Regions from separate parts of the Brucella anthropi ATCC 49188 genome, predicted to be linked through region 2. Evidence: predicted binding sites of a transcription regulator. Region 2 holds the regulator's gene; each other region holds the start of a gene.

Region 1 (7,587 bases), 1.4 Mb from region 2:
CTTTTCCTCCGGCCAGTAATCACCGGCACGGTAGGTGAAATGATGCAGCGTCGGGCGCCATGTCGGATGGTTGGTGGCGTTGATACGCACATGGCTGGCGATATTGGAAAACTTGCCAATTTCCGCGCACCATATTTCGCAATCGACGCCGAGATAGGAATAGTCATCGAGCATAGTTTCCGAAACGCGGCTGCGCTCGCCTATCTCTGTGTAGCGACCGAGTGTGCAACCGCTGACGATGGCGGTTTTATGCACCAGCGGTTCTACCGATAGCTTGGTCATGCGGCGGCCCTCGGAGAGAAAGCTGTCACGTCGATAATCCGGTCCGCAACCTCCGTACGCACATCTTCATCGTGGAAGATGCCTAGCATGGCGACGCCCTGCTCCTTCTTGGTCTTAATGAGATCAACCACGACCGCACGGTTCTTGGCATCAAGCGAGGCGGTCGGCTCATCGAGCAGCAGTACCGGATGATCCGTGATGAAACCGCGCGCGATGTTCACGCGCTGCTGTTCGCCGCCGGAGAAGGTTGCAGGCGGCAAGGCCCAAAGCCTTTCTGGCAGGTTGAGCTGTGACAGAAGCTCGCGAGCGCGGTTCAGCGCAACTTCGCGATCGACGCCACGCGCAACCAGAGGCTCGGCAACCACATCGATTGCCGCGACGCGCGGCAGTGTGCGCAGAAACTGGCTGACATAGCCAATCGTATCGCGCCGCACCGCCAGCACTTCGCGCGGATCGGCTGTTGCCAGATCCACCATACGGTCTTCGTGACGAATGAGGATCGAACCTGCATTCACAGCGTAATTGCCATAGACCATCTTGAGAATGGAGCTTTTACCGGCACCGGAAGGTCCGCCAAGCACGGCGCATTCGCCTGCTTCCAGATTGAAGTCCACGTTACTTACGACTGGCAACTGAATGCCACCTTGCAAGTGCATCGTGAACGTCTTCGCCAGACCCGACACCGCCAGCGGAGAGGATGTTCTAACTTGTGTCATTTCTCACCTCACGCATGAAGTTTCGCTAATTTACGAACAACACGCTGCAAACATCTGTTTTAATTTACTAAACCTGTAGAATAGACGACACGAGCAGCTGCGTATAAGGCGCTTGCGGGTCATCCAGAACGCGGTCGGTCAGGCCCTGTTCGACAATATGGCCGTCTTTCATGACCATGATGCGATGGGACAGAAGCCGGGCTACGGCAAGATCGTGAGTAACGATGATCACCGACAGACCAAGATCGCTGACGAGGCCGCGCAACAGGTCGAGAAGACGTGCCTGCACGGACACGTCGAGACCGCCGGTCGGTTCATCCATGAAAACAAGTCGCGGAGCGGTCACCAGATTGCGGGCAATCTGCAAGCGCTGGCGCATGCCGCCAGAGAAGGCGCGCGGCTGATCGTCGATACGGTCGGAGGCTATTTCGACACGTCCCAGCCATTCGGTGGCCGTCGAGCGGATATTACCGTAATGGCGTTCTCCGACTGCCATCAGGCGTTCGCCCACATTGGCGCCAGCTGAAACCGTCATGCGCAATCCGTCTGCAGGGTTCTGGTGCACAAAACCCCAGTCGGTCCGCATCAGGAAACGGCGTTCCGCCTCGCCAATCTTGTAGAGATCGCGGAATTCACCGTCACGCATCCGGTATTCGACGGTGCCGGAAGTCGGCTCGAGGCGGGTTGCCAGACTGTTCAGGAGCGTCGTCTTGCCCGAACCGGATTCGCCGACGATGGCCAGCACTTCGCCTGGCCACAGATTGAAGGAAATGTCTGCACAGCCACGGCGATTGCCGTAAAACTTCGACAGGCTGTTTACTCTCAGCAGGGGTTCGCTGTTCATTTTACGGTCTCCTTGGCCGCAGCCTCCTTGTTTGCAGCCAGATGACCGAAATGGCCGTTGGCCTGACGGTCTTCGCAAAAATCAGTGTCGGAGCAGACGAACATCGAGCCGCCGCGATCATCGAGCACGACCTCATCCAGATAGACGCCCTTCGCGCCGCACAGCGCACAGGGTTCCTTGAACTTCTGCACTTCGAACGGATGATCCTCGAAATCGAGGCTGACCACCTGCGTATAGGGCGGGACGGCATAAATGCGCTTTTCGCGACCTGCGCCGAACAGCTGCAATGCCGGAGACATATGCATTTTCGGATTGTCGAATTTCGGCGTCGGCGAAGGTGCCATCACATAGCGGCCTTCGATCATTACCGGATAATCGTAGGTCTTGGCGATATGACCGTGACGCGCAATGTCCTCGTAAAGCTTCACATGCATGAGGCCATATTCGGCGAGCGCGTGCATCTTGCGGGTTTCGGTTTCGCGTGGCTCCAGAAAACGCAGCGGTTCCGGGATCGGCACCTGATAGACAATCACCTGCCCCTCGGTCAGCGGATATTCCGGGATACGGTGCCGGGTCTGGATGATGGTCGCCTCGCCCGTATGGGTTGTTACAGCGACATCGGCAGTCTTCTGGAAGAAGGCGCGGATGGAAACGGCATTGGTCGTGTCATCGGCACCCTGATCGATGACCTTCAGCACATCATCCGGCCCCAGAATTGCAGCCGTCACCTGCACGCCGCCGGTGCCCCAGCCATAAGGCATCGGCATTTCACGGCTGGCAAAAGGCACCTGATAGCCCGGTATTGCGATGGCCTTCAGGATGGCGCGGCGGATCATCCGCTTGGTCTGTTCGTCCAGATAGGCGAAGTTATAATTGGCCAGATCGCTCATTCTGCGGCCTCCTTCGTTACGCCTTCAGTCTCATTGTGCGCTTGGTCATATTCCGCACGCATGCGGCGAATGAGGTCGAGTTCTGCCTGGAAATCCACGTAATGCGGCAGTTTCAGATGCTCGACGAAACCCGTCGCCTGCACATTGTCGGAATGCGAGATGACGAATTCCTCGTCCTCGGCAGGTGCCGTCACATCCGCATCGAATTCCCGCACGCGCAGTGCACGGTCGCAGAGCGACATGGACATGGCCTTGCGTTCGCTCTGGCCGAACACCAGACCGTAACCGCGCGTGAATTGCGGCGGCTGCTTGGCCGATCCCTTGAACTGATTGACCATCTGGCATTCGGTCAGCTGCACGCGACCGAGCGAGACGGCAAAACCAAGTTCGGGCACGTCGAACTCGACATCCACTTCGCCAATGCGGATTTCGCCGACGAAAGGATGGTTATTGCCATAGCCGCGCTGGGTGGAATAGCCGAGCGCCAGCAGGAAACCTTCATCACCGCGTGCCAATGCCTGAAGGCGCAGATCGCGCTCCATCGGGAATGTCCACGGTTCGCGGGTCAGGTCGCCCGGTTCGTGACCTTCCGGCAGGGAACCATCATCCTCAATCATGCCGACCGCGCCAAGAATATCGGTTACACGCGGCGTCTCTTCCTTCACGGCTTCCCGCATTTCGGGTTCCGGAACGGCAACATCACCGGCCAGATCTGGGTCGAGCAGACGATGCGTGTAATCAAAGGTCGGTCCGAGCAACTGACCACCCGGTAAATCCTTGTAGGTCGCAGAAATGCGGCGTTCGATCAGCATTTCAGCGGTTTCCATCGGCCGCGAATAGCCAAAGCGCGGCAAGGTGGTGCGGTAGGCGCGGACCAGAAAGATCGCTTCGATCAGATCGCCGCGCGACTGGCGCACAGCAAGTGCCGCCAGTTCGCGATCATAGAGCGAACCTTCGGCCATGACGCGATCAACCGCCAGCGCCAGCTGTTCGGCAATCTGATCGAGACGCAGTGCCGGAACCGAACGGTCGCCGCGACGACGATCATCGAGAAGACGGTGTGCATTATGGATGGCCGTTTCGCCACCCTTTACGGCAACATACATTTTCAGCCCTCCAGAGCGGAAACGCGAGTTGTGCGGGGAAGCGCTGCAACAGCGCCGTCGCTGACCAGAACAAGATCAACGCCGAGCGGGTATTGTGCGCCGTTCTCACGCCATTGCTGGATGAAATCCTGCGGCAGACCTTCGACATGAAGTGCACGTTCGCCATCGATACCGGGGCCTTTCAGCACAAAGCCCTGTCCGCTTGTCAGTGACGCAACAGCGAGAACGACGGTTGTCGAACAGTCGGGAAATTCGGCGTCGCCCTGCGAAAACCCTGCCAGAGACGGCAGCAGCGAAACATTGCTGGCTAGAGCGAATTGCGCGGCATCCGCACTTTCGACACGCGGCGCACCCGTGTGGAAAGTAAGCCAGGCGGTTGCGCTTTCATCAGCTGCTATCGCTGCATCGCACCAGACAGTTGCATCGTGATCGAGCAAGGTTGCTGCAATAACGCCCAGTTCAGGCGTCAGCGGCTGCGGTGGTGTGGCTGTGCGAGCCAATGGATAAATGCGACCGGGATTAGCCATGGCGTGCATGACGGCATGAAAAGCTGACTGCGCATCCGTCACCGGATCGGCAAAGCCACCCTCAAACGCGGAGGAAGTGCTGTTTTCGAGAGAAAAAGGAAGCATCAATTGTCTCCCCGGACCATTGTGAAGAAATCGACCTTGGTAGCGGCGGCTTCGCCGCGCAGCTTGGCATCGGCATCGTTCAACCGTTTGCGCAAGACATTCAGCACTTGTGCCTCCACGGCATCGCGATGGCCTTCATCGAGCCACAATGCATCGAAGACAGCGGCAAGCCGCGCCTTTTCCTGATCGCGACCGAGCGCATAAGAGTGACCGACAGAACCGTCGGAGAGCCGCACCGTAGCGCGCGTCACCGTTGCCTCGCCGACATTGAAGGATGCACCGCCGCCACCAATGCGGCCACGCAGCATTACGAGACCGGTTTCCGGTCCGCGCAGAACTTCAAATTCCGGCTTGTTGGACCATGCCTGCCAGAAGGCATGCAGCTCTTCGCCGCTTGCACGCGCAAGAACTGCCATGCTTGCCTGCCGTGCGGCTTGAACTGAATCTGGCACTGCATCCGGCACTGTTCCGCTTTCAGTGGCGGAACCGGCTCCGCCTCCCTTCGCACTTTGCTCCGTACCGTACATGAGCTTCCCTGCCCTGTTAGTTCCAGAGCGCGCTTTGACCTGATTGCATCAGATCAATGCTCTGGAGTTTGTTTTGAGGCGCATCTTGTCCGAAAACCGTTTCATGTTTTTCGGGATGCACTCCCGTTGACTTGATCTCTCAAATTGTCTAGTTATATAGACAACTATACAATACCAGAATGAATACACCCTGCCAATGACAGGACGATGACAGTTGATGACAAAGACCAGACGAATTGAGAGAAACAGCGGCGTGGCCATCTGGCGGCAGATTGCCGACGAGATACGCGGCGAGATCAGAGCCGGAAGGCTTCAGTCGGGTGCGCGTATGCCCGCCGAGATGGAACTTGCCGACAGGTTTGGAGTCAATCGCCATACGGTGCGCAGCGCCATTGCCGCGCTGACGCAGGAAGGCGTGCTGCGTGCCGAGCAAGGGCGCGGCACCTTCGTTGCCAATGCAAAGCGCCTCACCTATCAGATCGGACGTCGCACCCGCATTTCGCAATCACTGGCTTCGCAAGTGCGGGACATGAAAGGCGCGCTGCTCGCTTCCGGCACAGCGCCTGCCTCCCCGGATATAGCCGAAGCTCTTGAGATCGAGCCTGGTTCACCTGTCCTGCGGCTGGAAACCTTGCACAGCGCCGACGGACGCCCCGTGTCGCGCGCAACACTCTGGATCAGTGCCGAACAATTTCCGGAAATTGCCGAGGATTATGCGGAAAGCGGTTCCGTCACCGTGGCTTTCCGAAAAGCAGGAGTTGCCGACTACTTCCGTAAATCGACAATCATATCCGCCCGCCATGCGGATTCGGATGATCTGAAACATTTGAAGCTTTCGCCCGGCGCCATTGTACTGACGGCCAAGGCGATCAATGTGAATACCGATGGAGTGCCGATCCAGTATTCGCTGACACGGTTTTCAGCGGATAATATGGAGTTTTCTATCGACACGTATCCCGGTGACCCGCAGATGAATGACATGAACTGAATCGTGCTGGCACTGAACTGCTCTCGAAGCTGTTATGAACGCGCTCAATCCAGACAGGAAATTTCCAATGACCGTGACCATTTTTCATAATCCAAAATGCGGCACCTCGCGTAATACACTGGCAATGATCCGTGCCAGTGGCAAAGAGCCCGTCATCATCGAATATGTGCAGAATCCACCCACGCGGGAACGTCTGCTCGGTCTGCTGGCGGCAATGAACATGACACCACGCGAACTATTGCGCGAGAAAGGTACACCCTATGCCGAACTCGGGCTGTCCGATCCGAAATGGACTGATGACGAGCTGATCGATTTCATGATGGCTCATCCGATTCTGATCAACCGGCCCATCGTCGAAACGCCGCGCGGCACCAGGCTTTGCCGTCCCTCTGAGCTGGTTCTGCCGCTTCTGGAAAACCCCGTCGCATCATTCACCAAAGAGGACGGTGAGCAGATTACATCTGAGGGCAAGTCGCGCTGACGAACTTGCAATCAGACATCATGCTTCCTAGAGAATTGGAAGTATGATCCAATAGAAAAAGCGCTGTAAAACAGCGCCTTATCAAATTTAACTTATAAACTGGATTATATCCGTTCTCAGAACGGAATTTCGTCGTCCAGATCGCGCGAGAAGCCACCGCTGCCGCCACCCTGATTGGATGGGCCGGACGAGCCGAAATCACCGCCGCCACCGGAATAGTCAGACATCTGGTTACGGTTGCCGCCACCGCCGCCGAACGAACGGCCTTCACCGCCGCCTTCACCACGGCTATCGAGCATCTGCAGTTCACCACGGAACTTCTGCAGCACGACTTCCGTCGAATAACGGTCATTGCCGTTCTGATCCTGCCACTTGCGGGTCTGGAGCGCGCCTTCGATGTAAACCTTGGCACCCTTCTTCAGATATTGTTCCGCAACCTTGGCGAGGTTCTCATTGAAGATGACAACGCTGTGCCATTCGGTGCGGTCCTTGCGTTCGCCGCTCTGGCGATCGCGCCAGCTTTCCGACGTTGCAATGCGCAGATTGGCAACCACGTCGCCGGAATTCAGACGACGAATTTCCGGATCGGCACCAAGATTGCCGACCAGAATGACTTTATTGACGCTACCAGCCATCGAAAATTACTCCGGGTCTTGCATGCACACTCTTTCCGCACTGCTTCGCGCGGACAAGAGGCACTTTTCAAATGAAAGATCAGGCGCAACAATGCGCCATCACCAGAAACTCATATGTTCACCTTACAGGACTGGCTCAAAGCGTGCTCAATCCGGGCCGGTGAATTCTTCAATGTCCACAGAGTTTATGTTCTTGTTTTGTTCAAAATGCAACCTTCCGACATTAAAAAGCCTTGCGTTCGCCATAAATTTCAGTGGGTTTTTGCACCGTTTACCGCGCTGATAATGCAGTTTGCCTCATTTCAGGGGCTGAAACTGCATCTGCCTTAATTTCAAAACAGCCTTGCCGACAACCTTCATAAAGCAATAGCTGCCTGCGCTTGGCAAACGGGATCAGCTTCCAAGGAAAAGCCCTGCCGCTCACTGTATCTTTGGCGCGCAGGGCTTGGGGTTTGAGCAATGCTCATGTGTCGACATTAATTCGTC
Region 2 (7,587 bases):
ACGGGCAACAAAACCGAAAACCGTATCCTGTGCGATCAGCGATCTGAAATCGTCGGAACTCCAGCCGTGATGGAAAGCGACTGCATGAATACGCTGAATCGCATGACTATCCTGTGCGCCAAGCGGCTCCACCGAGATTTGTCTGCGACCGAAACGCCCAAACGGCAAGCCCATCATCGGCTATTCTCCGGTAGCCTTGCGCGGCAGTGCAAACCCGACCTGCGGCTTCGCATCAGGCCCACGCATGTAAAGCGGCTTCGGCGCATCGCCCGGCTGGCGCAAGCTTGCCAGACGCGCATAGATGCCGATTTTCGCGGTTGGCTCTATCGGGCCCAACTCGAAACGGCCACCAAGCACGTCATTGATCGCAGCGGCTGCAGAACCTGCAAGAACAGTATTTTCCGCTTGAGAAACAGCAAGAGCCTCCGCTTCCTCTCGCGACAGAACCAGCGGCTTCGCGCCCGGCAACCCTTTTGCATCGAATGATTGCGCATAAATCTCGCCACGATGCGCGTCGAGGAGAACCAGAATTGGCTTTTCCGGGGACAGTATCTGTGTTTCCGCAGCCAACGCTTCGAACGCCGTTATGCCGATGGCAGGAACGTCGAGCGCCAATGCAAAGCCACGTGCTGCCGAGACACCGATACGAACGCCGGTAAACGATCCCGGTCCGATATTGACCGCTACCCGATCCATATCGCGGAGCGACAGTTTCGCCTCAGTCACAGCACGTTCGATATAGTCCATCAATACTTCCGCATGTCCCTTGCCGATGTTTTCGCTCACATCGGCAAGCACGACATCGCCGTCGGCATTGTAGACGGCAACGGAACACCACGAAGCGGCAGTATCAAGCGCAAGTATCTTCATGCGCAACCGGGTAAATCAGATTTTACCTCGCGACAAGCCAAGTCTTGTCCAAAGGCTGGATCAGTTTCGTTTTTTAGCCCTTCTCGCGGAACAAAACTTGGCGATATACGTTTGAAAACCGGGTGCGGCAACGTTTTTGCTTTGTCCTGACGGCGACAAGGCCCATTCAGCAATCGAGCCTTACAATGATCTGGCGGGTTCATTTGCGTTTGGAACACCCACCCGTGACCATAAGCGACATCTCCCAGCCGCTCCAAGCCGGATCGAACAACAGGATATGAGGATAAAATGTCCAAGAAGTCGATGCATGCAACCCGCAACGATCTTCCTTCCAATACGAAGACGACAATGATCGCGCTGCTCAACGAAAATCTAGCCGCGACAATCGATCTTGCCCTCATCACCAAGCAGGCACACTGGAACCTCAAGGGACCGCAGTTCATCGCCGTTCATGAAATGCTCGATGGCTTCCGCGCCGATCTCGATGAACATGTCGACACGATTGCGGAGCGTGCCGTGCAGATCGGCGGAACGGCCTATGGCACCACGCAGGTCGTGGCCAAGGAAAGCAAGCTCAAGCCTTATCCAACCGACATCTATGCCGTTCACGATCATCTGCTTGCACTGATCGAGCGTTATGGCGACGTTGCCAATCTTGTGCGCAAGTCGATCAAGGATGCAGATGATGCAGGTGACGACGATACGGCGGATATTTTTACCGCCGCTTCCCGTGGTCTCGACAAGGCATTGTGGTTCCTTGAGGCCCACGTTCAGGAAAAGAACTGACCTCACAGATGCAATGAAAAGGCCGGGAATTCCCGGCCTTTTCTATTCGCGATAATCAGTTGGCCCATTCGCCGCTGCGCATCACTGGCTCTCGGGTTCCATCCGCATTGATGCCATCGACGTCGATCTGGCCGGAGCCAATCATCCAGTCGATATGGATGAGACTCGAATTGCCACCCTGCGCCTTAATCTGTTCCGGTGTCAGTTTTGCGCCGTCGATAAAGCACTTGGAATAGCACTGGCCAAGCGCGATGTGGCTTGCGGCATTTTCATCGAACAACGTGTTGTAGAACAAAAGCCCGCTCTGCGAGATCGGCGAGGAATGCGGCACCAGTGCCACCTCACCCAGATGACGGGCACCTTCATCCGTATCCAGCACCTTGTTGAGCACTTCTTCACCGCGGCTTGCCTTCGCCTCGACAATTCGTCCACCTTCAAAACGAACCGCGATATCCTCGATCAATGTGCCCTGATGCGACAGAGGCTTGGTGCTCGTCACATAGCCCTCGACCCGTAGTGCATGAGGTGTGGTGAACACTTCTTCCGTCGGAATGTTCGGATTGCAGGTAATCCCATTCTTCGCCGTAGACGCGCCGCCGTGCCATTCATGACCGTCGGCAAGTCCGACCGTCAGATCGGTGTTCGGACCTTTGAAATGCAGGGCGCTATAAGCCTTGCCGTTCAGGAAGCGGGTGCGGGTGCGAAGCGCTGCATTGTGTGCCGCCCATGCGCCGACCGGATCGTCGACATCGACGCGCGAAGCCGCGAAGATCGCATCGGCCAGCTTGCGGGTCGCGATGTCCGCCGGTTCGTTCGGAAACATAAGCTTCGCCCATGCCGGATTGGGATAGGAGACAATGTTCCAGTTGATATCGAAACCGGCAATCTTTTCGAGAGCCGGCTGATAAGCTTTCGAGTTGGCCCGGTTGGCGCGTGAAACCTTGGCCGGGTCCTGGCTGGAGAGGAGCATCGGATTATCAGCTGCAATGGCCAAACGGGCAGCGCCATTCGAATAGGCCTTCGCCATTCCCTGATAGAGCCAGCTTGCCGCACGATCGAAACTCGCGTCGGATGCGTTCTCGTAACGCGCAAGCGCCAATTCGTCATCCGCGAAGAATGGCGTTACCAGTCCGGCTCCAGCCTTGTAAGCATGCTTGGCGATAAGGCGAACCAGCGGCAAGGCCACGACCGGTGCGGTAATGACGAGATCCTGCCCCTCGCGCAATTGCAGACCAACGCGAACGGCGACTTCCGCGAGACGTTCGAGTTTCACCGGATCGATGACTGGGTTCAGCTGTTCATGAGCCATGGGTGGAAGACCTTTTTGGATATGGAATCACCGACAGTTTATCAGACGGCATAATTTCACCACCTTTTTTCCTGCCTTTGCAGTATAGTAATTCTGCAGTCAGTTGCAGGAGAAAGCAGACAGTAATGAATAAGAAAATGCTTATTTTGCTGGGCGTTATCGGCCTTCTGGCGGGCTGCGTGACCATGACACCTGAACAACGTCGTGCGGCCGACGAACAGACCTGCCGCAGCTATGGCTTCAAGGCCAAAACTGACGCTTTCGCCAACTGTCTCATGCGACTGGACCTCGATCGCAGAGCTGACCGGCGTGCCTGGCAGAATCAGGTCGATTTCTACGACACTCCGATGGTGATCTATCGCCCGATCTATCGCTGAAACTTTCGCCGAAAAGCGACGACAATCAGCCAGAAAAATCAAAACGCCGGTAAGGTAGAACCAGACCGGCGTTGCAGATTATCTGATTGTAAAATCGCCTCTTATAGCGGTGCTTCTGGACGGTCCTGGGACAGAAGAAGCGCGCCAATGGCGTCAGCCTGCTTCTGGCTTGCCGGAGCATAGCCAAGCGATGTCGGCTGCGGGGCTGTCGTATCGAATTGCGGCTGGTAGGAAGCCACCTGCATATGCTGTTCCTGCTGAGGTGCAGCCACACCGCGATGGCGTGCCAGTCGTTCGCCACGGGCCTGCGGACCAGCACCAGTGCTCTGTTCCACACTTTGAGCCTTTGCCGCTTCCGCGAGTGCCACCTGAACGGTCGGTTCCGTTCCCGGAACTGGACCGGTCTGCGGCAGGGTCACGTCATAAGACGGATCCTGCGGAACGGAAGGCGATTGCGGCGAATAGGCCATAGCCAGATTGTATGGCTCCTGCGGAACCGGATTTTGCAGCGAACCGTCGCGATTGCGCTTCTCGTAGAAGGAATTTCCACCGGCTACGAGCACGTAATGCATATTGTTGTAAGGGAACTTCAGACCCGCCGTGTGGAAGAACATGGCGTTCTTGAGCTTCGGATGACGCTCACCCTTCAGAACCGCGTCGGCAGCGGCCTGAACATCAGGCAGCGCCTTGGAATTCATCTGGCGGGTAAGCACACCGGGCGCAAACTGGTTCTTCTGACCGACGACACCGCAAATCGTATCCGGATAACGTCCCGACGCGAGACGGTTCATGACGACCGTACCAACAGCCAGAAGACCGTCGGAACTCGAACGATTGGATTCGAAGAACATCGCACGTTCAAGGCAATTCTTGTCCCGTGCGGTGTAGGTGTAGGTCTTCACGCCATTGACGGATTTGACGTGGCTTGCCGCCGTCTTTTCCGAATTGGCTTTTCCCGAGGTTCCGGTTGTCGTGCAACCGGTCACCACGAAAGGCGCAATCACCAGCCCGATAAGAGCGGGCAATTTCCACTTCGCGGCGCGCGTCAATGGCTCAGTCTCATGTTAGGACCCTTAACTGATCCAGTCATCCATTCAGGCGAACACATCTGGAACGATGTGCGCGAACGTCTGACTGCGGTGCAAGTCAAAGAGGACGAAGATCAAAATCACACGTCCTACAGTCGCTCAATCGAATTCAAGGTTTTGGAATTTTTAGGCCAAAAAAAGGCGGCGGGTCAAATCCCAACAATGCTGGAGACCGCTGAAAAGTCCTAAAACAATTCCGAATCGAGATTGCGAATGTGCCTACAAGCCCTTTAAATATATTAATAATTCCTTAACGAGAATTAGCGATTCAGGTAAGATATTGATTTAACGAGATTCAAAGTCTCGCAATACACGCCATATCGCTGCCTTAATTCGCTTTTGCTTGTACTTTTTTTGCATACACATTCGTGGTGTTTCAAATCTTCTGCAGAATTTCTGCTTCCAGGCCGGTTCCATTGCTCTTTGTCAACTTTGACAACAGATTTGTAACATCGCGTGAGATCATACTTTTGAGACCCGTTTCGGGTTGTTGCAATGCGAATCGGGCGAGCACGATCCGCACCTTGCAAAGCTGGGTCTTAAACAAAAAACGACCCGCCACGGATACCGTGGTGGGTCGGACAAGTTCAGTTCCTGACGCCGAGATGACCGCAGCGGTCACCCGAAAGAATAACCCGCACCCCGAACGGTGCGGATCGGATCGAGCGCACGACCGACATTGATCGCCTTGCGCAGCCGTCCGACATGGACGTCCACCGTGCGGTCGTCGACATAGATGTCCGGTCCCCAAACGCCATCCAGAAGCTGGCTACGTGAGAAGACACGACCGGGCGACATCATGAAATATTCGAGCAGGCGGAATTCCGTTGGTCCGAGACGAACTTCCTTTTCCTTGCGATAGACACGATGCTGTTGGCGGTCGAGAACCAGGTCGCCCACTTTCAGCACGTGCGAAAGAATGCTCGGATTCGACCGGCGCAACATCGCCTTGACGCGCGCCAGCAGTTCCGGCGTCGAAAATGGCTTCACGACATAGTCGTCCGCACCGACGCTCAGGCCGCGAACACGTTCGCTTTCCTCGCCACGTGCCGTCAGCATGATGATGGGCAGGCGTTCGGTTTCCGGCCATTGGCGCAAGCGACGGCAAAGCTCAATGCCCGATACGCCCGGCAACATCCAGTCCAGAATGAGCAGATCCGGTACGTTCTCGCGCAAGGCGATCTCGGCTTCGTCGCCGCGCAGCATTGTATCGACCTGGTAGCCCTCTGCCTCAAGATTATAGCGAAGAAGAACGCTCAGCGCCTCTTCGTCTTCTACCACAGCGATTTTGGGTGCCTGTGACATCCAGTATTTCCCTATCCAAATTCGGCGGGCGGTGGATACAATCCCCCCAATCGACCGCGTGCCGCCGCGCTATTCACTCATTCTCAACCGCCAGACCGTGGTCCGGTCGGCTGCAGTTCAGGGTTTACGCGCCTCATCCACGACAATACCGTGGCTCAGGTCTTCCTTGGGTCGTTCGGCCGGCATTTGCAGGCCGGTCACGATGTAGTAGACGGTCTCCGCAATATTGGTCGCGTGATCGCCGATACGCTCGATATTCTTTGCGCAGAACAGAAGATGCGTGCAGGCGGAAATATTGCGCGGGTCTTCCATCATGTAGGTCAGCAGCTCGCGGAACAGTGACGTGTACATGGCATCAATCTCGTCGTCGCGGTCGCGAACGACATTGATCTGCTGCACCGAGCGCGACGCATAGGCGTCGAGAACATCCTTGAGCTGGGTCAGCGCCAGCTCGGCGAGTGTTTCGAGCCCGCGATAAAGCTTTACCGGCTGGCGTGATTCCGAAACGGCGGCAACGCGCTTGGCAATGTTCTTGCCCAGATCGCCCACGCGTTCCAGATCGGCAGAAATGCGGATCGAGCCAATGATCTCGCGCAGGTCCACAGCCATGGGCTGACGCTTGGCGATAATCATCACAGCCTTGTCGTCAATCTCGCGCTCGCTGGCATCGAGAATGAGATCGTCGGAGATGACGCGCTGTGCGAGCGCATTGTCCGCATTGACGATAGCGGCGACCGACTGCTCGACCATACGTTCCGCATGTCCGCCCATTTCGGCGATCTTATGGGAGAGAAACTTCAATTCCTCGTCGTAGGAGCGAACGGTATGCTGAGACGGCATAGTAGACCTCGTAATATAAATTGCGGGGAAGCCGCACTGTCTATCTGTTGAAGCGCAGTTCCGGATCAGCCGAAGCGTCCGGTAATGTAGTCCTGCGTGCGCTTTTCGGTCGGCGCGGTGAACATGGTTTCCGTGTCACCCACTTCGACCAGATTGCCGAGGTGGAACATGGCGGTGCGCTGCGAAACACGCGCGGCCTGCTGCATGGAGTGCGTGACGATCACGATCGTATAGTTCTGGCGCAGTTCGTCGATCAGCTCTTCCACCTTCGCGGTCGCAATCGGGTCGAGCGCCGAGCACGGTTCGTCCATGAGAATGACTTCCGGGCTCACCGCAATCGCGCGTGCGATGCAAAGACGTTGCTGCTGGCCGCCCGAAAGACCGGTGCCCGCATCGTGCAGACGATCCTTCACTTCCTCGAACAAGCTCGCCTTCTGCAAGCTCGTCACGACGATTTCTTCAAGATCGGCCTTGGTGCGGGCGAGACCGTGAATGCGTGGGCCGTAGGCGACATTTTCATAAATCGACTTCGGAAACGGATTCGGCTTCTGGAACACCATGCCGACGCGGGCGCGCAGTTCGACGACATCGATCTTCGGATCGTAGATGTCTTCATTGTCGAGCGTGATCTTGCCACCGACCTTACAGCCTTCGATCGTATCGTTCATGCGGTTAAGCGAACGCAGGAAGGTAGACTTGCCGCAACCCGAAGGGCCGATCAGCGCCGTGACCATCTTTTCCTGGATTTCCAGATCGACGTCAAACAGCGCCTGCTTCTCGCCATAAAATACGCAAACCTTGTCGCCGCGCATCTTTATGGAATTGGCGTTGGCGTTCATCTTTTCTCCTACGGCTTTCTCGAGAGATCGTTCAGTCATCAGGTTCATAGCTTTCGACTCCCGTTTACCAGCGGCGCTCGAAGCGGCGGCGCAGAATGATTGCTGCAATATTCATCACGGCAAGGAACAGAAGCAGGACGATGATAGCGCCTGACGTGCGTTCCACAAAGGCG
Region 3 (7,587 bases), on a different replicon from region 2:
ATCCAAATCGATAGCTAGTACTCGGTAGCCCCGCAAGGCAAGATACTGCGCCATATGTGCAGAGGTGGTCGTCTTTGCAGAGCCACCCTTAAAATTCATGACGGCAATAACTTGAAGCTTTTCGCCGGCCCGTCTGTTCGGGACGTATTTGGGCGCGCCGTTCTTTTCGTCAAGAATGCGTCTAATATGGCCCATGTCGTCAGGGCTGTACATCCGGCGACCATTAGCCATTGGCTCTGGGCCGTGCCCTTCAGCTGCCACCTGTCGCAAATATCCTTCGCCGATACCAATATATGCGGCGGCTTCTGCTGGAGAAAATTGACGTATGGTTTTTTGGGAGGTGGGAGCAAAGATTTTTTGCTGATGAAGTTGAAGTTGGCGAGACAACTCTAGTGAATCCGCCGACAACAAGGTAGGCAGATGTTCCTGGGTATCGGTATAGTTAGTAGTTGTTAACATTTAAGGCCCTTCAACTTCGCAAATCATGCAAAAACATCGATAACTGCGAAGTTGACATTAAGCCCGATTCGTAAACATTTTACAAACGATTAACCATCAATCCCAGATGAGGCCGAAGTTGTCCGCGGACAACTGGCGGTGCCGTGCCTCGGGCGTTTACCGGCGCTCACTTACTGGTGCCGTGAGCTACGCTACAGACAATACCCTTTGAACTAGGTTCTCCAATTCCAGTCGACGGCTTTTATCTATACTCACCGCATTGCCGTGAGCGATGTCGTTACGAGATCGCCGGAGTGATTGGAAAAGTTGATCATCATCCGGATTAAGTGTCGTCCAAACGAATTGACGCAACCAAGTGAACTTCTCTTGAAGCCTAACCTTAGTATGATCTCGCAGTTGAGCTTGGGCGCCTTGCGCTGCGATTTGGCGATAGCTGCACTGGAAGGCTATTCCGATTGCCAACTCCAACGTGATGAAAAGGAGAAGATACTGTTTTGTTGGGTCGGCTTCCTTGTGAGCAAGATCATAGAAGCTCGCGACTTGAGGCGCGAGCGAACGTCCGCGTCTAAGAGCGCTCGAAAGAGACTCAGTCATAGTATCGGCTGCAACAAGGCGGGATACGCTGATGTTGTTTGATATCCCAAAGCGGAGATCGAATATTCGAACGCCATCTGCGGTGATGCCGTAGTTCTCTTGTCCGACGCAGCGAATTACCGGGGAATAGTGATTTAAAGCGGTCATTACGCCCGAAAGTATTCGCGGAACTACCTGTTCTTGGGCTCTGTCAAGCTCGGCTCGAGCCTGACCAAAACTATCATAAAAGCAAAGTTCATCGTCGAGGTATCTCGCACGACATGAAGTTGAGGGCATAGCGTTGGTTTCCCGCTAAACAACGTTAAGGTGGAACGCGGTCACGCCACTCGCTGTTTTGTAGATAAGTTGAGCGGTTTCCGGCCGGTCGTCTTTGCGGCGCGATCCCAGAGGAAGTCACCGGAAAAGGCGATGTGCTCCCACCCGACCGGGGAGGTATGAGCCAGGAGATTGTCGGAAACAGCTTCCCCCTGCGAGCGCAGATGCTCAATGGCGTCACGCATATAGGTGGAATTCCAATAGACGATCGCCGCAATGACGAGGTTCAAGCCGGAGGCCCGGTACTGTTGGGCCTCGTGACTGCGGTCGATGATGCGTCCCTGTCGGAAGGTGTAGATCGCTTGCGCGAGGGCATGGCGCTGCTCGCCCTTGTTGAGACCGGCGTGGCATCTACGTCGCAGCCCCGGACTTTCCAGCCAGTCGAGCATGAACAGGGTTCGCTCGATTTTGCCGATCTCCTGAAGCGCTATGTCCAGCTTGTTCTGACGCTCATAGGCCGAGAGCTTCCGCAACATCACCGATGGCGCGACATGGCCGGTCTTGAGCGAAGCGACCAGACGCATCACGTCATCCCAATGTTCGCGGATGACATCGGTGCGGATGCGTTTGCCGAGGAGCGGCGCGATTTCGGGATAGCCCGCGGGATGCTCGATCGGGATCAGTCGGCGATCCGGGAAGTCGCGTAGCCGCGGGCAGAAACGGAACCCAAGCATGGCGCAGAGCGCGAACACATGATCGGTCGCGCCGCCAGTGTCGGTATAATGCTCCGCAATCGAGAGATTGGTGCCGTGGTGAAGTAGCCCGTCGAGCACATAGGGCGCCTCGTGCGTCGCCGCCGAGAGAACCTTGATGTGGAAAGGGCCGTGTTGATTGGAGACGTGGGTGTAGAAGCTGAAGCCCGGATCGACGCCGTAGCGGGCGTTGATGTCTCCTCCTGCCGTGCCACGTTTGCCGCCACGAAAGAACTGCCCGTCAGAACTTGACGTGGTTCCGTCACCCCAGACCCAAGCGATAGGCAGGCGGTGTTGAGCATTGATGATGGTAGCGAGCGCTTCCCGGTAGGTATCCTCACGAATGTAGGCGTCTTGTGTCCAGATGAGCTGGTCTCGGGTGACGCCGTGGCTGGCGGCCGCCATGCGGGAGAGCCCGAGATTGGTCGCATCGGCCAGAATTGCGGCCAGCAGCGCGCTCTCGTTCGGACAGTTTTCGCCGGTGCGCAGATTGGTGAAGGCCGCCATGAATCCGGTCTCGCGCGCCACTTCATGCAGCAGTTCGGTGATGCGGATGCGCGGCATCATTGCGTCCAGGCGATCGGCGAGTGCTTCGGCTTCGTCGGGAACTGCGGTCTTGACGGGTAAGACCTGCAACCGATCTTCGGCAAAGCGGACGCCTTCAAGCTGGTTGCGTTTGAGGCGCTGCGCGAATTTCTTCAGCCGCCAGTCCAGTTCCCGGCCGCGCTTTTCGAGCCATGTGTCGGCGGCGGTCGGCAATCCGAGTTCGGCGACGATTGGAGCGGCGGCCGGTTCCGGCAGAAGGTAACTGTCGAAGCGGCGATAGGCTGACGACCGCTCAACCCAGACGTCCCCGGAACGCAACTTGTTGCGCAAGTGCGCCAGCATAGCCGTTTCGTAGAGCCGACGATTGATCTTGCCATCCGGCTCGATCACCAGCTTCCGCCATTCCTCCTTGAACGGCATCGGCGCATCCGGCGGCACATCGCGCCTGCCCGACCTGTTGAGTTCGCGAAGCTTTTGAACGCCGGCTATCGTTCGCGTGCTTCCTCGGTTGGCCTTGAATTCGAGAACTTCGATCAGCGCCGGAGCAAACTTCCGCAATGTCGCATAGCGGTCCACGGCCACCGTGAGGGGATCGACATCGGCAGTTTCGGCGAGCTCGGCAATCTCATGTCTGGCTTTGAGCAGATTGATCCAGCCGACAGTTTCGTCAATTGCCTCGACCGGGTCCGAGTGGTTGTCGATAGCACCGGCAAGAGCGTCGATCGTACCGCGAAACAGTCGCATCAGCCGGGCGACGTCTTTCGCGGTCGCCCCATAGCGGCGGGCCTGCTTGTTCTGGGCACGGCTGAACGCACCGCCGATCAGCTTGTCTGCCATTTCGATGGCCGCGTCGGTAAGCCGCTCTTCGAGGTCGATCAGAAATGCAACGAGCGTCGCCCGCCGGCGCGACGTCGTGTAACGCTCGATCATATAGGCGGGGGACACGCGCCCCTCACGCACGAACTGCCGGTAGCGGGCGGGGTGGATGGCGGCGCTTAATTTCGGCGGGATGCCGATCCTCCGCACCACGCCCAGACGATCGAGAATGCCTCGAACGTGATCGGGCTTTGCAGCCACCGGGATCGTCTTGAGCCAGGTGAGCGGCATAGCGCCGGTCGAATCTGCAGCCAGAAGCGCATCGAGCGCGTCCAGTTGAGCCGGCCGAAGACCGGACAGGAGCGCATGAGCCGCCTGTTTTCTGGCACGCGCCCGGCCGGCAATGCCAGCGCGCTCTATGGTCGAGGTAGCAGGCAGAAGAATCTTGGCCTGGCGCAGCGCGTCAATGATACCGGCGGCGATCACGACACCCTTGTCCGTTCCCCAGGCAGCTTTGGCGGCCGCCTCGATCATGAAGGGGATATCGGTCCGGCTTGCGCCTCGAAGGCCGAGTGCCGAGGCGAGCTCGCGGGCATGATCGGTCATTGTCTGGTCGCGGACGGCATATGCGGCGAAGGCAGTTTCCGGCAGGTCGAGCTGCTCGGCAATGAAGGACACGAGTTCTTCGGAAAGCCCGGCGCTGCGTTGAAGAATTTGTGCCAATGTCATGCCGGGATGGCGAAACAGCGCAAGTTGAACAGCAACACCGAGACGGTTGCGATTCTCTCGGCGAAGCCGGATCAGGTCGAGGTCGTGCGGTTCGAAGGTGTAAAGTCGGGCAAGATCGTCTCGGCTCGTCGGAAAACCCAGCAACTGTTCCCGCTCGGCTTCGTTCAGCAGTTCGTGCTTGCGCATGGTGCTCCTTCCGCCGCCCCTAAAAGGACTCGAAAATTCATGGACAGTTCGGAATAAAGAGACATATTCTGTGGACGGAATCACAGTATTCCGACACACGCAGCTTCGGTTGTCCACAGAACGGACGTTTCGGAGACATGAATATGGGGGCAATTCTCGGTTATGCGCGCGTCTCGACTGGTGATCAGGATGTCGCCGGCCAGGCAATGCGCCTTGAGCAGGCCGGTGCCATAAAGGTTTTCAGCGACGTCCAATCCGGAAAGAACATGGACCGGCCGGGCCTGGCCGAACTGCTTGCCTATGCCCGTGCTGGCGACACGCTCGCGGTCGTGCGGCTCGACCGGCTCGGACGGTCATTGGCGGAATTGCTGGAAACCGTGAAGATGCTGCGGGAGCGCAAGATCGACCTTCTCAGCCTCGAGGAAAAGATCGACACCTCCTCGGCTGCCGGCGAGCTGATCTTCCATGTCTTCGGCGCCATCGCCCATTTCGAGCGCAGGTTGATCTCGGAGCGCACAAAGGACGGCATCGCCGCCGCGCGAGCGAAAGGAAAGAAGCCGGGGCGCCAGCCGCTCGACATGAAAAAGGTCGATGCGGCGATGAAACTGATCGCAGCCAGCATATCTCCCGCCGAAGCGGCAAAGCAGCTCGGCCTTGGGCGGTCGACAGTCTATCGGGAAATGCGTCGACTGGGTGTTAGTCGAAGCACTTAGAGCCGATGCAACGCTGTGCCCTCAGGTGAGGGCCGATTGCTGAGCCTAGGGCTCTCGTGCTTCACCGATATCTTGGATCCGGTTCTGCAGGCTCATGCGGTCCAGCGAGGCGAACGGCAGATTGATGAAGATGCCCAGCCGACGCTCCAGTCCTGCAAGAACCTCCGTGAACGCCCGCTTGCGCTCCCACGCCTCACCCTTGACCAGGGTCGGGTCCGGGCAGCGCCAGTGGGCCGTGACCGGAAGACCGGGCCATTCGGGGAGAGGCTCGCCTGCAGCGGTGTCACTCAGCGTAAAGACGAAATCGAGCTCCGTCGCCCCGGACGCTCCGAATGCTTCAAAGTGCTGAGGCTTCATGTCCTCCACCGGATACTCCGCGCTCCGCAGCAAATCCAGAACAACAGGTTCGATTGCGGGTGCGGGATCGACAGCGGCGCTGACGGCTTCGAACCTGCCCTTGCCAATCTTGTTCAAGATTGCCTGTGCCATCACACTGCGCGCGGAATTGCGGCGTGAAAGAAAAAGCACACGATAAATACCGTCCCGCATCTCATCTCCCTCGGATACCGATATCGGAATTCGATATAGCTGTTCGATGACAGCTATATGAAGCTTTCGAGTCTGACCACGGCTTTGACCACCGTGATCTCGTGCGGACCAAAGCGCCGGTCGCCTTGACGCCGATCAATCCATTGCCCGCGTCCCGCGCGAGTATGCTGGTGTTTTTAGATCAGACCCGACACAAGTCCGGCCCCAATCACCAACATGGCCACAGCCACGATAAGCTGCACGGTCCGCAACGTGATCTTCTGCAGGACACGCTTGCCTACGAACGAACCGGCGAACGCGCAGATCGTGCCGATGACTACCGGCATGAGCATTTCCTGCGACCGGGCAAGGTTATCCGCCATGATACTCGTCCCGTAAGTGACCAGCCGTACCGCATCGACTATCACCGCCGCGACGACACCAGTGGCGACGAAAGCCTCCTTCGTAAGGCCCGCCTTCAAGAGGAAGGCAGAACGTAACGCCCCCTGATTGCCGGACAGGCCGCCGAAGAACCCTGACAGCACGCGTGGCAACCAGCGCGGCGGAAATGCAAGCGCCTGAAAGCGCGGCCATAGTTCCAGCAGGGCGAAGGCGACAATCAGCACACCGATGACCGCCTTGACGACAGTGATTTCATAGGCCGATCCACCGAGCATGTAGCTCGCGAGAGCCGGCATCCTGTCGAACCAGGTGAGAAGACTTGCTCCAACGATGGCAGCGAGGGCGGCCGGCACCCCGAACCGTGCCACGACCCGCCAATCGGCTTGCCTGGCCATCAACCCGAACTTGAAGATGTTGTTGGCGAAATGCACGACCGCGGTCGCCGCGATCGCCAAGGGCACCGGGAAGAACAGCGCGAAGACCGGCATCAGGATCGTCCCAAGACCGAAACCGGAGAAGAGCGTTACACCGGCGGTCAGCAGCGCCACAAGGCCGATCAGGATGAGTTCCATATCTTTGTCTTTTCCCTGCAATCGATTTTCGCTATCGTAAACGGATAGTATGAACCGATCATTCCGCGAATCAAGAAGGCAGGTGGCATGACAGGGAGCCAATCGGAAAACGATGCGCTTGGGAAAAGGCATTCGCTGAAGATGGAGCACCATGATCTCCTCTCCGGCCTCGTGCGTCTGCACGTGCTTCATCACGCAGCCGAGCATGAGATCTACGGACAGTGGATGATCGATGAACTGGCAAGCCACGGCTACCGCCTGTCTGCCGGTACGCTCTATCCGCTGCTGCACAAGATGACGCGGGACGGCTACCTAACCTCGCGCGAGGAGCGCGACGGCCGCACGGTGCGCAAGCTCTATTCCATTACCGACAAAGGGCGCGAAGGTCTCGCCTTGGCCAAGGAGCGCGTCCGTGAATTTACCGGAGAGGCAATGAAACGATGACGGATACAACAACGAGCCACGATGAAAGCAGCGCCGTCAGAGGCTCGGCCGGGGAGGTCTTCACAACCTTTCTCAAGCTCGGTTTCACCTCCTTCGGCGGGCCGATTGCGCATCTTGGGTACTTTCGCGACGAACTGGTGTCGCGGCGCAAATGGATCGACGAGCAAGGCTATGCCGATCTCGTGGCGCTCAGCCAGTTCCTGCCCGGCCCGGCATCGAGCCAAGTCGGTTTTGCCCTGGGACTCTTACGCGGCGGTCCGCTCGGTGCACTTGCGGCCTGGGCAGCCTTTACCCTGCCGTCGGCGCTCCTACTTGTTCTCTTCGCCTATGGCGCTGCGGCATTTGGCGGCCCGGTCGGCGGCGGCGTTATTACCGGTCTCAAGATCGTTGCTGTTGCCATCGTGGCACAGGCCGTCTGGGGCATGGCAAGGAACCTCTGCCCGGACCGCGAACGGGCCACGATCGCTCTCGGCGCGGTGCTGATCATCGTGCTTGTGGCGGGCGCACTCGGCCAGGTGGCGGCGATCGCCGCCGGCGCGGCGGCAGGCCTTCTCTTCTGCCGCAATCATCACAAAGCAATCACCCGGCACA
Region 4 (7,587 bases), 1.0 Mb from region 2:
TTCTCACGGACTTCACCTTCAAGGCGATGGTCTTCGATGTGATCGTGTCGGAGAAGCATCGTGGACAAGGGCTCGGACAAGCCCTTGTTGAACGCATTCTCAACCAAGAAAAGTTGAAGCGTGTGAAAAGTTTTGAGCTCTACTGCCCGGAACGGCTTGTGCCCTTCTACGAGAAGCTTGGCTTCGTGAAGGGCACATCCTCGTTACTTTTCAACCAGCGTTAGAACACCGATCTGACTGAATCAGGTCGGTGTTCTGAGTATTTGTTTCGTCGCATTTGCCTCACGCAAAACCGCTGCGCACTTTTGCTGGAAATGCTCTAATCTTCGACAAACCGGCGCAGGCGCTGGAGTGCGTCGTCCCACTGGTTGGAAACGGTTGCGAGATAGGCGCGGGCGTCAATCAATGGCGCAGGATGCAGGCGAAACCTGCTCTCCCGTCCGACCTTTTCCCGTTCGACCAGATTTGCCTGTTCCAGCACGGACAGATGCTTGGTGACGGCCTGCCGGGTGATGCTGCCGTTTTGCGACAGCACCACAATCGAACGGCTTTCGCCATCACTCAGGGTTTCGATGAGCGCCAGCCGGGTCGGATCGGCGAGCGCTGCGAAAACCATGGACATGTCCATACCGGTCATCTCTGGCTTATCATACATTTTCGACGTGTCTTTTGATGTTGCCGACCTGTTCCTCCCAGCCGCCCTCGTTCATCCGCAACGCCAGCGGCCGGCGTTCGGCAGGCAAGGCATCGAAACCACTTTCGACCACCGTCAGCCGCGTTCCGGTCTCGATCGGTTCCAGTTTGAATTCCACCAGCGTCGGCGGCTCCTTGGAATAGTCGATACTGCGGTCCACCGCATAGGGATGCCAAGTGAAGGCAAAGTAGCTTGGTGCCTTCATTTCCTTGATGAGTGATTCCCAAGGCTCGTGCTCGAAACCGGGATAGGTGATGTGGCCGGTCGAACGGGTGCCGACGATGAACGGCCCGTCGATCTTGACCTGAAACCAGCTCCCAAACTCTTCATGATCGGTGAGGGCGCGCCATACGCGGTCGATCCCTGCATGAATATCGACGGTTTTCGCGATGCGGTCAGTATTGTTTGCAATGGTCATGATATGCATCCTCCGTAATTGGCAACTTAATGGTTGCCAATATAGGGTACTTAACGAAATACGCAACTAAAAAGTTGCATATATTATTCGGGTGCGGGCGCCTTGTCGGGAAGCGGGAACAACGTCACGAATTTTTCCGCAAGGGTACGGTCGCCTATAACCTTGAGAATATTGGCGCTTTCCAGCACTGAAAGAGGCTGCCCGCCATAGATGGCGGCAGCCAGCATACGCGGTGAACTTTCGAAATGGAGATCGTATTTCTGCGCTGTGCCGCGCTCTATCCGAATCCCTTCATCGTTCAGCTGTGCGGTAAAATCTTCTCCGTCCAGACGGAGACCGATCACGGCGCGCATACCGAGAGCCCTATCATGATCCATCATGGTTCTGAGCGACAGCAGGAATGAAGCGGTCGAAATCGGCAGGTTGGGATCATGCTTTGGTGAACGCGCGGCCCAACGACCCAACGTCTGAAGGATGGGTTCGCTCTCATAACCCCATTCAGTCAGTTCGTAGACCTGCACCGATGCGGGAGGTGGAAGTTTTGTCTTGCGAAGAATGCCTGCTTCTTCCAGCCCTTCAAGCCTCTGGCTGAGGACATTTGCACTCACACCCGGCAGATCAGCCCGCAGATCGCTGAAGCGTTTGGGACCGAACATCAATTCGCGCATAACCAGAAGCGACCAGCGTTCCCCAATCAAATCAAGGGCATGGGCCGCAGCGCAAGCATCGTCATAACTGCGTTTGGCGGTTGGTTTTTCCGGTTTGGTTATTTTTTCTAACTTCATGGTTGCTAATTATAACTTATATGCCATTATGTACAAGCGAACTTTGAGTTCTTCCGATGCCAATTGCGTGAATTGTTTTACGCCCGGAAGGCTCAAGCATCGATTGCATGTCGGGCCTCAGACTCATGGCTCGATCTTATCGCCGGGGGAGCCGGGCAGGCGATAGATAATCGTAAAATAAAATCAGGCCACTTGGCCTTCCAACGGAGGAAATCTTATGCCGAAAATGATATTCGTGAACCTGCCAGTGAAGAATGTTGCGCAGTCGACCAGCTTCTACGAAGCCATCGGGGCTACCAAGAATCCAATGTTCTCGGACGAAACGGCTTCCGGCATGGTCTTTTCGGATACGATCCACGTGATGATCCTTGACCACGAAAAGTTCAGCCAGTTTACGCCGAAAAAGATCGCAGATGCCAACACGGTCAGCGAAGTGCTGGTCTGTTTGTCCGCGGAAAACAAGGCTGAAGTCGATACCACCGTTGAGAAAGCGGTAAACGCTGGCGGTAAGGCGGATCCGGGTCCGAAACAGGACTATGGATTCATGTATGGACGCAGCTTTGAAGATCTTGACGGCCATATCTGGGAGATAATGTGGATGGATATGGAAGAAGCCAAGAAGGTTATGGGCTGAGGAGGAAACAATGTCAGGTCTGACAATCTGTCTCTGGTTCGACAAGCAGGCCGAAGAAGCGGCGAACCACTATGTCTCGATCTTCCGCGCTTGCGGAAGATCGGCTTCCGTCGATGGCTTCATTCGATTTGAGCATGCACACCAGCCCGAAGGCACGGATGTGGTTGTGGCGAACTTCACGCTCGACGGGCAGGCGATATCCGGCCTCAACGGCGGGCCGACCTTCAAGTTTTCCCCGGCGGTTTCGCTTTTCGTCCAATGCAAGGATCAGGTGGAACTGGATATGTTCTGGGAGAAACTGATGGAGGGCGGCGCGCCGATGGAATGCGGCTGGCTGACGGACAAGTATGGCTTCTCGTGGCAGGTCGTGCCGCAGATGTTGCTGGATGTCCTGCAGAACGGCACAGCCGAACAGCGCCAGCGCGTGGCCGATGCCGTGATGAAGATGGTCAAGCTCGACGTTGCGACGCTCGAAGCTGCGCGCGACGCAGCTTAATTCCGCACGGCCGCAATGGCATCATAGCCATAGAGCCAGTCCAGATCCTTCAGGAAACTATCCGGACTGCGCATGGCGAAGAGCGTGTTGCGGCCAAGCGCGAAAATGCCGGTGGCGTGATAGGCGAACCTGTTCAACTGGCCGCGCTTGGCAACCGCAGCGATCCGCTCCTTGCGGACGGTATCGAAGCGCTTCAGTCCTGCTTCATGTTCGCCACTGTCCAGCGCCTCGGCAAGGGCCGCTGCATCCTCGATCGCCATGGCGGCACCTTGCGCAGCAAAAGGTGTGACCGCATGCGAAGCGTCGCCGAGAAAAATCGTCCGGTCAGGCCCGACGAATTGAGCATCTGCCATTTCGAAAAGCGGCCAATAGGTCCACTCATCGGCAGCCGCCAGCACATCGCGAACGGGCGCGCCCCACTCCGCGTAGATGGAGCGCAAGCGCGCCGGATCGCCGGTTCTGGACCAGACTTCGCCGGGGTTTTCGCCCGTCGTGATGGCGACGAAATTGAAGAAACTGCCGCCCTTGACCGGATAGGCGATGAAATGCGCTTGCCTGCCGAGCCATGCTGAAACGGCGTTACTCGTTTTCATGGCGGATAAAAACGATGCGGGGAGGGCATCCGCCGCGAGCGTAGTGCGCCAGGCAATATGGCCGCTGAACCTTGCCTTGCTGAAACCTGCCTTCGAGCGCTCCGCCGACCAGACGCCATCGCAGGCGATCAGATATGCAGCGTCGACAGATTCTTCGGAATTGCCCCGGCGGATAGTGGCTGCAACAGCGCCGTTTTCGACGCGATGATTTGTGATTTCAGCGCCGAGGCTGATGTCGATGCCGGGCTCTTCACGGCAGGCGTCGAGCAAAGCGGATTGCAGATCGGCGCGATGGCAAACGACATAGGGATGGTGCCAGCGCTGAGAAGCCTTGTCGCCAAGCTTCATTTCCATCAGCGGACGCGCTTTGCGCCCATCCATGAGGTAGAGCGCTTCCGGCGTTATGGCTTGTGCAGAAAGACGGCCGGCAACGCCGAGCCGTTCCAGATGACGCATCGCATTGGGTGCAAGTTGCAGGCCAGCACCGACTTCCGAAAGGGTCTCGGCCTTTTCGACAAGCCGGACATTCCAGCCGCGCGCTGCCAGCTCCAATGCTGCCGACAGACCGGCAACTCCGGCCCCGGCAATCAATATGCGCCCTTTGCTCATGTCGATGAGATCATCCGGCATTCAGCCCCGTGAGGCTGCCCAGATCAGGCAGCTTTGTCGGCGGGTGCTTCGTAAACGCAGCCAGCCGGAACGGTTTCGTCGGCATGGAGCTTGGCGTTGTAGCGATAGAGGGTCGAGCAATACGGGCAAACGACTTCACTTTCATCACCCATGTCGAGAAACACGTGCGGATGATCGAAAGGTGGGTTTGCACCGACGCACATGAATTCCTTCACGCCGATTTCGATGGCCGCATGGCCGGCGTCGTTCTGAAAGTGAGGAATAATGTGATCGGACATAATATGCTCCGGTTCTGGTCGATGGGCGGTATGAGCATGATCCTGAACCGGGTCCCGGACAGGATCATGCATAGACATTGGCATGCGTGTACCGCGAAAGTCTTGTTTCCGGAAGCGTTTTCATCAATTCTGAGGACATTTCAAGCTAATTGCTATCAAACTGTCATATGACAGCCATAGGCTTAAGGCAGAGCCGGAATGTTCCGGTGGAAGTCGGGACAGGAAAAATGAGCGAAAACAGCGTTATGGCGAGCGAAACCCCCAACGCGATTGAAGGCGGGACACACGAAATGACAGCCGGACTAGCCCCCAACCCAACCGTCGTTCCCGATGCGGACGTAGCCCCTGACGTTCACAAAGCTTTGAACGGCGAATTGATGCAAAGTTCCGACCGCTTTGTGAATCGCGAGTTTTCCTGGCTGCAATTCAACCGGCGTGTTCTCGAAGAAGCCGCGAATATGCGGCAGCCTCTGCTTGAACGCCTGCGCTTCCTGTCTATCTCCGCCGCCAATCTCGATGAATTTTTCATGGTCCGCATTGCCGGTCTCGCCGCTCAGGTGCGCGCCGGTGTGGCGATGCGCAGCGCCGATGGACGCACGCCGCAGGAACAGCTCGACTTCGTTCTGGACGAAGTAGGGCGCTTGCAGGAAGAACAGCAGGAACGCCTGCGTATGCTGCGCGAGGAACTGGAACAGGACAGCATCGAGATTGTTCGCCCGTCGGCGCTTTCAAAGCCCGAAAAGGAATGGCTTGAAAACCACTTCCTCGAAACGATTTTCCCTGTCCTGACGCCACTCTCCATCGATCCGGCGCATCCGTTCCCGTTCATTCCGAACCTCGGCTTTTCCATCGCCCTGCAGCTTGCGCGCCGCGCCGACAATCATCCGATGACGGCCCTTCTGCGTATTCCGGTCGCGCTCAAGCGCTTCATTCAGCTGCCGACAGACCAGCAAAACACCTACCGCTTCATTACTATCGAGGACGCGGTGAGCCTGTTCATCGGGCGACTGTTCCCCGGTTATGAAGTGCGCGGCGCCGGTACGTTCCGCATCATCCGTGACAGCGATATCGAAGTGGAAGAAGAGGCGGAAGATCTCGTTCGTCTCTTCGAGACAGCACTGAAACGTCGCCGTCGCGGTCAGGTGATCCGCATCGAGTTTGATGGCGAAATGCCAGAAGCCCTGCGCGTCTTCGTGGCGACGGAACTTGGCGTTTCGGAAAACCGCATCAGCGTGCATGAAGGTCTTCTGGCGCTCAACATGATTTCGGAGATCGTTTCGATCCCGCGGGATGACCTCAAATTCGTATCCTACAATCCGCGTTTCCCGGAGCGTATTCGCGAGCATGGCGGCGATTGCTTCGCAGCGATTCGTGAAAAGGACATTGTGGTCCACCACCCCTATGAATCGTTCGACGTGGTGGTCCAGTTCCTGCGGCAGGCTGCAGCCGACCCGGATGTGCTGGCGATCAAGCAGACGCTGTATCGCACTTCCAATGACAGCCCGATCGTGCGCGCATTGGTCGATGCTGCAGAAGCGGGCAAGTCGGTAACGGCGCTGGTCGAGCTGAAGGCACGCTTCGATGAGGAAGCGAATATTCGTTGGGCACGCGATCTGGAGCGCGCGGGCGTTCAGGTTGTGTTCGGCTTCATCGAATTGAAAACCCACGCGAAAATGTCGCTCGTGGTACGCCGTGAAGATCAGAAGCTGCGCTCCTATGTGCATCTGGGCACGGGCAACTATCACCCGATCACGGCGCGGATCTATACCGACCTGTCGTTCTTTACGTCGGACGCGGATATTGCTCGCGACGTGGCGCATATCTTCAATTTCATCACGGGCTATGCACAGCCTGCCGAAGAGATGAAGATAGCGATTTCACCTTTCACGCTCCGTGCGCGAATCCTCAAGCACATCGAGGACGAGGTTGCGCATGTGAAGGCGGGGCGTCCGGCTGCGATCTGGATGAAGATGAATTCGCTGGTTGATCCACAGATTATTGACGCGCTCTACGTGGCGAGCCAGGCGGGCGTGCAGATTGATCTGGTCGTGCGTGGCATCTGCTGCTTGCGTCCGGGCGTTCCGGGGCTTTCCGACAATATTCGCGCCAAGTCGATTGTCGGACGTTTTCTCGAGCACAGCCGCATTTTCTGCTTCGGAAATGGCAATGATCTGCCTTCCGACAAGGCAATCGTCTATATCGGTTCCGCCGACATGATGCCGCGCAATCTTGATCGCCGCGTGGAGACGCTTGTTCCGATCACAAATGCAACAGTGCATCAGCAAATCCTGTCGCAAATCATGTTTGCCAACATAATTGATAACCAACAGAGCTATCAGCTACTTGCGGACGGCACCTCTCGCCGGATAGAAAAAGAAGCAGGAGAGGAAGCTTTCAACGCGCAGGAATATTTCATGACCAATCCTAGCCTGTCGGGTCGCGGAAAGTCGCTGAAGTCTTCGGCCCCCCGCCTTATCGCGCATCGCAAGCGCGCGCAGGCGGAAAGAAAAACGACTGCATGAGTCCAGCTGTAGCACAAGGCCGCCTCAAGGGACTCAAGCCCGTCGCGGTCATCGACATTGGCTCGAACTCGATCCGTGTCGTCATCTATGAAGGCATCGTCCGTTCGCCGACGGTGCTTTTCAATGAAAAGATACTTTGCGGCCTCGGAAAGGGCCTCGCGAAAACCGGCAAGCTCAACGAGAAATCCGTTGAAGCGGCGCTTCGTGCGCTGAAGCGTTTTCGCGCTCTGGCCGAACAGGCCGGCGCGGTTTCCATTCACGCGCTGGCGACTGCGGCTGCACGCGAAGCGAAAAACGGTCCGGATTTCATCGCACAGGCGGAAGCCATTCTCGGCCGGCACATCGAAGTGCTGTCCGGCAAGGAAGAAGCCTATTACTCGGCGCTCGGCATTATTTCCGGTTTCTTCCAGCCGAAGGGTGTTACGGGCGATCTCGGCGGCGGCAGCCTTGAGCTGATCGCGGTGGACGACCACGAGGTAGGCGAGGGGATCACCTTGCCGCTCGGTGGTCTGCGCTTGCAGGATATGTCCGATGGAC

The links. Region 2 encodes PhoB, which activates phosphate uptake and scavenging genes when phosphate is short. Its sites were predicted from a motif close to TGTCATNNANCTGTCAT; they were not measured.
Positions count from the first base shown of each region.
Region 1: the regulator PhoB is predicted to act here: its motif matches at 5,194-5,210, upstream of phnF (phosphonate metabolism transcriptional regulator PhnF).
Region 3: the regulator PhoB is predicted to act here: its motif matches at 5,646-5,662, upstream of OANT_RS24515 (arsenate reductase/protein-tyrosine-phosphatase family protein).
Region 4: the regulator PhoB is predicted to act here: its motif matches at 4,690-4,706, upstream of OANT_RS13200 (RNA degradosome polyphosphate kinase).

Region 1 covers NC_009667.1:2,303,020-2,310,606, forward strand. The annotation lists gene OANT_RS11365 (DapH/DapD/GlmU-related protein) at 1-282, opposite strand, end outside; gene phnL (phosphonate C-P lyase system protein PhnL) at 279-998, opposite strand; gene phnK (phosphonate C-P lyase system protein PhnK) at 1,066-1,842, opposite strand; gene OANT_RS11380 (alpha-D-ribose 1-methylphosphonate 5-phosphate C-P-lyase PhnJ) at 1,839-2,732, opposite strand; gene OANT_RS11385 (carbon-phosphorus lyase complex subunit) at 2,729-3,838, opposite strand; gene phnH (phosphonate C-P lyase system protein PhnH) at 3,841-4,470, opposite strand; gene phnG (phosphonate C-P lyase system protein PhnG) at 4,470-4,997, opposite strand; gene phnF (phosphonate metabolism transcriptional regulator PhnF) at 5,212-5,985, shown strand; gene arsC (arsenate reductase (glutaredoxin)) at 6,053-6,466, shown strand; gene ssb (single-stranded DNA-binding protein) at 6,583-7,101, opposite strand.
Region 2 covers NC_009667.1:790,844-798,430, forward strand. The annotation lists gene rimI (ribosomal protein S18-alanine N-acetyltransferase) at 1-177, opposite strand, end outside; gene tsaB (tRNA (adenosine(37)-N6)-threonylcarbamoyltransferase complex dimerization subunit type 1 TsaB) at 181-870, opposite strand; gene dps (DNA starvation/stationary phase protection protein Dps) at 1,159-1,656, shown strand; gene OANT_RS03935 (aminopeptidase) at 1,712-2,965, opposite strand; gene OANT_RS03940 (hypothetical protein) at 3,091-3,342, shown strand; gene OANT_RS03945 (cell wall hydrolase) at 3,444-4,391, opposite strand; gene phoB (phosphate regulon transcriptional regulator PhoB) at 5,049-5,735, opposite strand; gene phoU (phosphate signaling complex protein PhoU) at 5,853-6,575, opposite strand; gene pstB (phosphate ABC transporter ATP-binding protein PstB) at 6,641-7,414, opposite strand; gene pstA (phosphate ABC transporter permease PstA) at 7,479-7,587, opposite strand, start outside.
Region 3 covers NC_009671.1:28,174-35,760, reverse strand. The annotation lists gene repA (plasmid partitioning protein RepA) at 1-459, opposite strand, end outside; gene OANT_RS24525 (Tn3 family transposase) at 1,371-4,337, opposite strand; gene OANT_RS24520 (recombinase family protein) at 4,481-5,050, shown strand; gene OANT_RS24515 (arsenate reductase/protein-tyrosine-phosphatase family protein) at 5,096-5,599, opposite strand; gene OANT_RS24510 (sulfite exporter TauE/SafE family protein) at 5,776-6,552, opposite strand; gene OANT_RS24505 (PadR family transcriptional regulator) at 6,694-6,996, shown strand; gene chrA (chromate efflux transporter) at 6,993-7,587, shown strand, end outside.
Region 4 covers NC_009667.1:2,674,075-2,681,661, reverse strand. The annotation lists gene OANT_RS13240 (GNAT family N-acetyltransferase) at 1-224, shown strand, start outside; gene OANT_RS13235 (ArsR/SmtB family transcription factor) at 320-637, opposite strand; gene OANT_RS13230 (SRPBCC family protein) at 648-1,112, opposite strand; gene OANT_RS13225 (winged helix-turn-helix transcriptional regulator) at 1,196-1,897, opposite strand; gene OANT_RS13220 (VOC family protein) at 2,115-2,531, shown strand; gene OANT_RS13215 (VOC family protein) at 2,542-3,027, shown strand; gene OANT_RS13210 (FAD-binding protein) at 3,024-4,229, opposite strand; gene OANT_RS13205 (zinc-finger domain-containing protein) at 4,274-4,528, opposite strand; gene OANT_RS13200 (RNA degradosome polyphosphate kinase) at 4,819-7,050, shown strand; gene ppx (exopolyphosphatase) at 7,047-7,587, shown strand, end outside.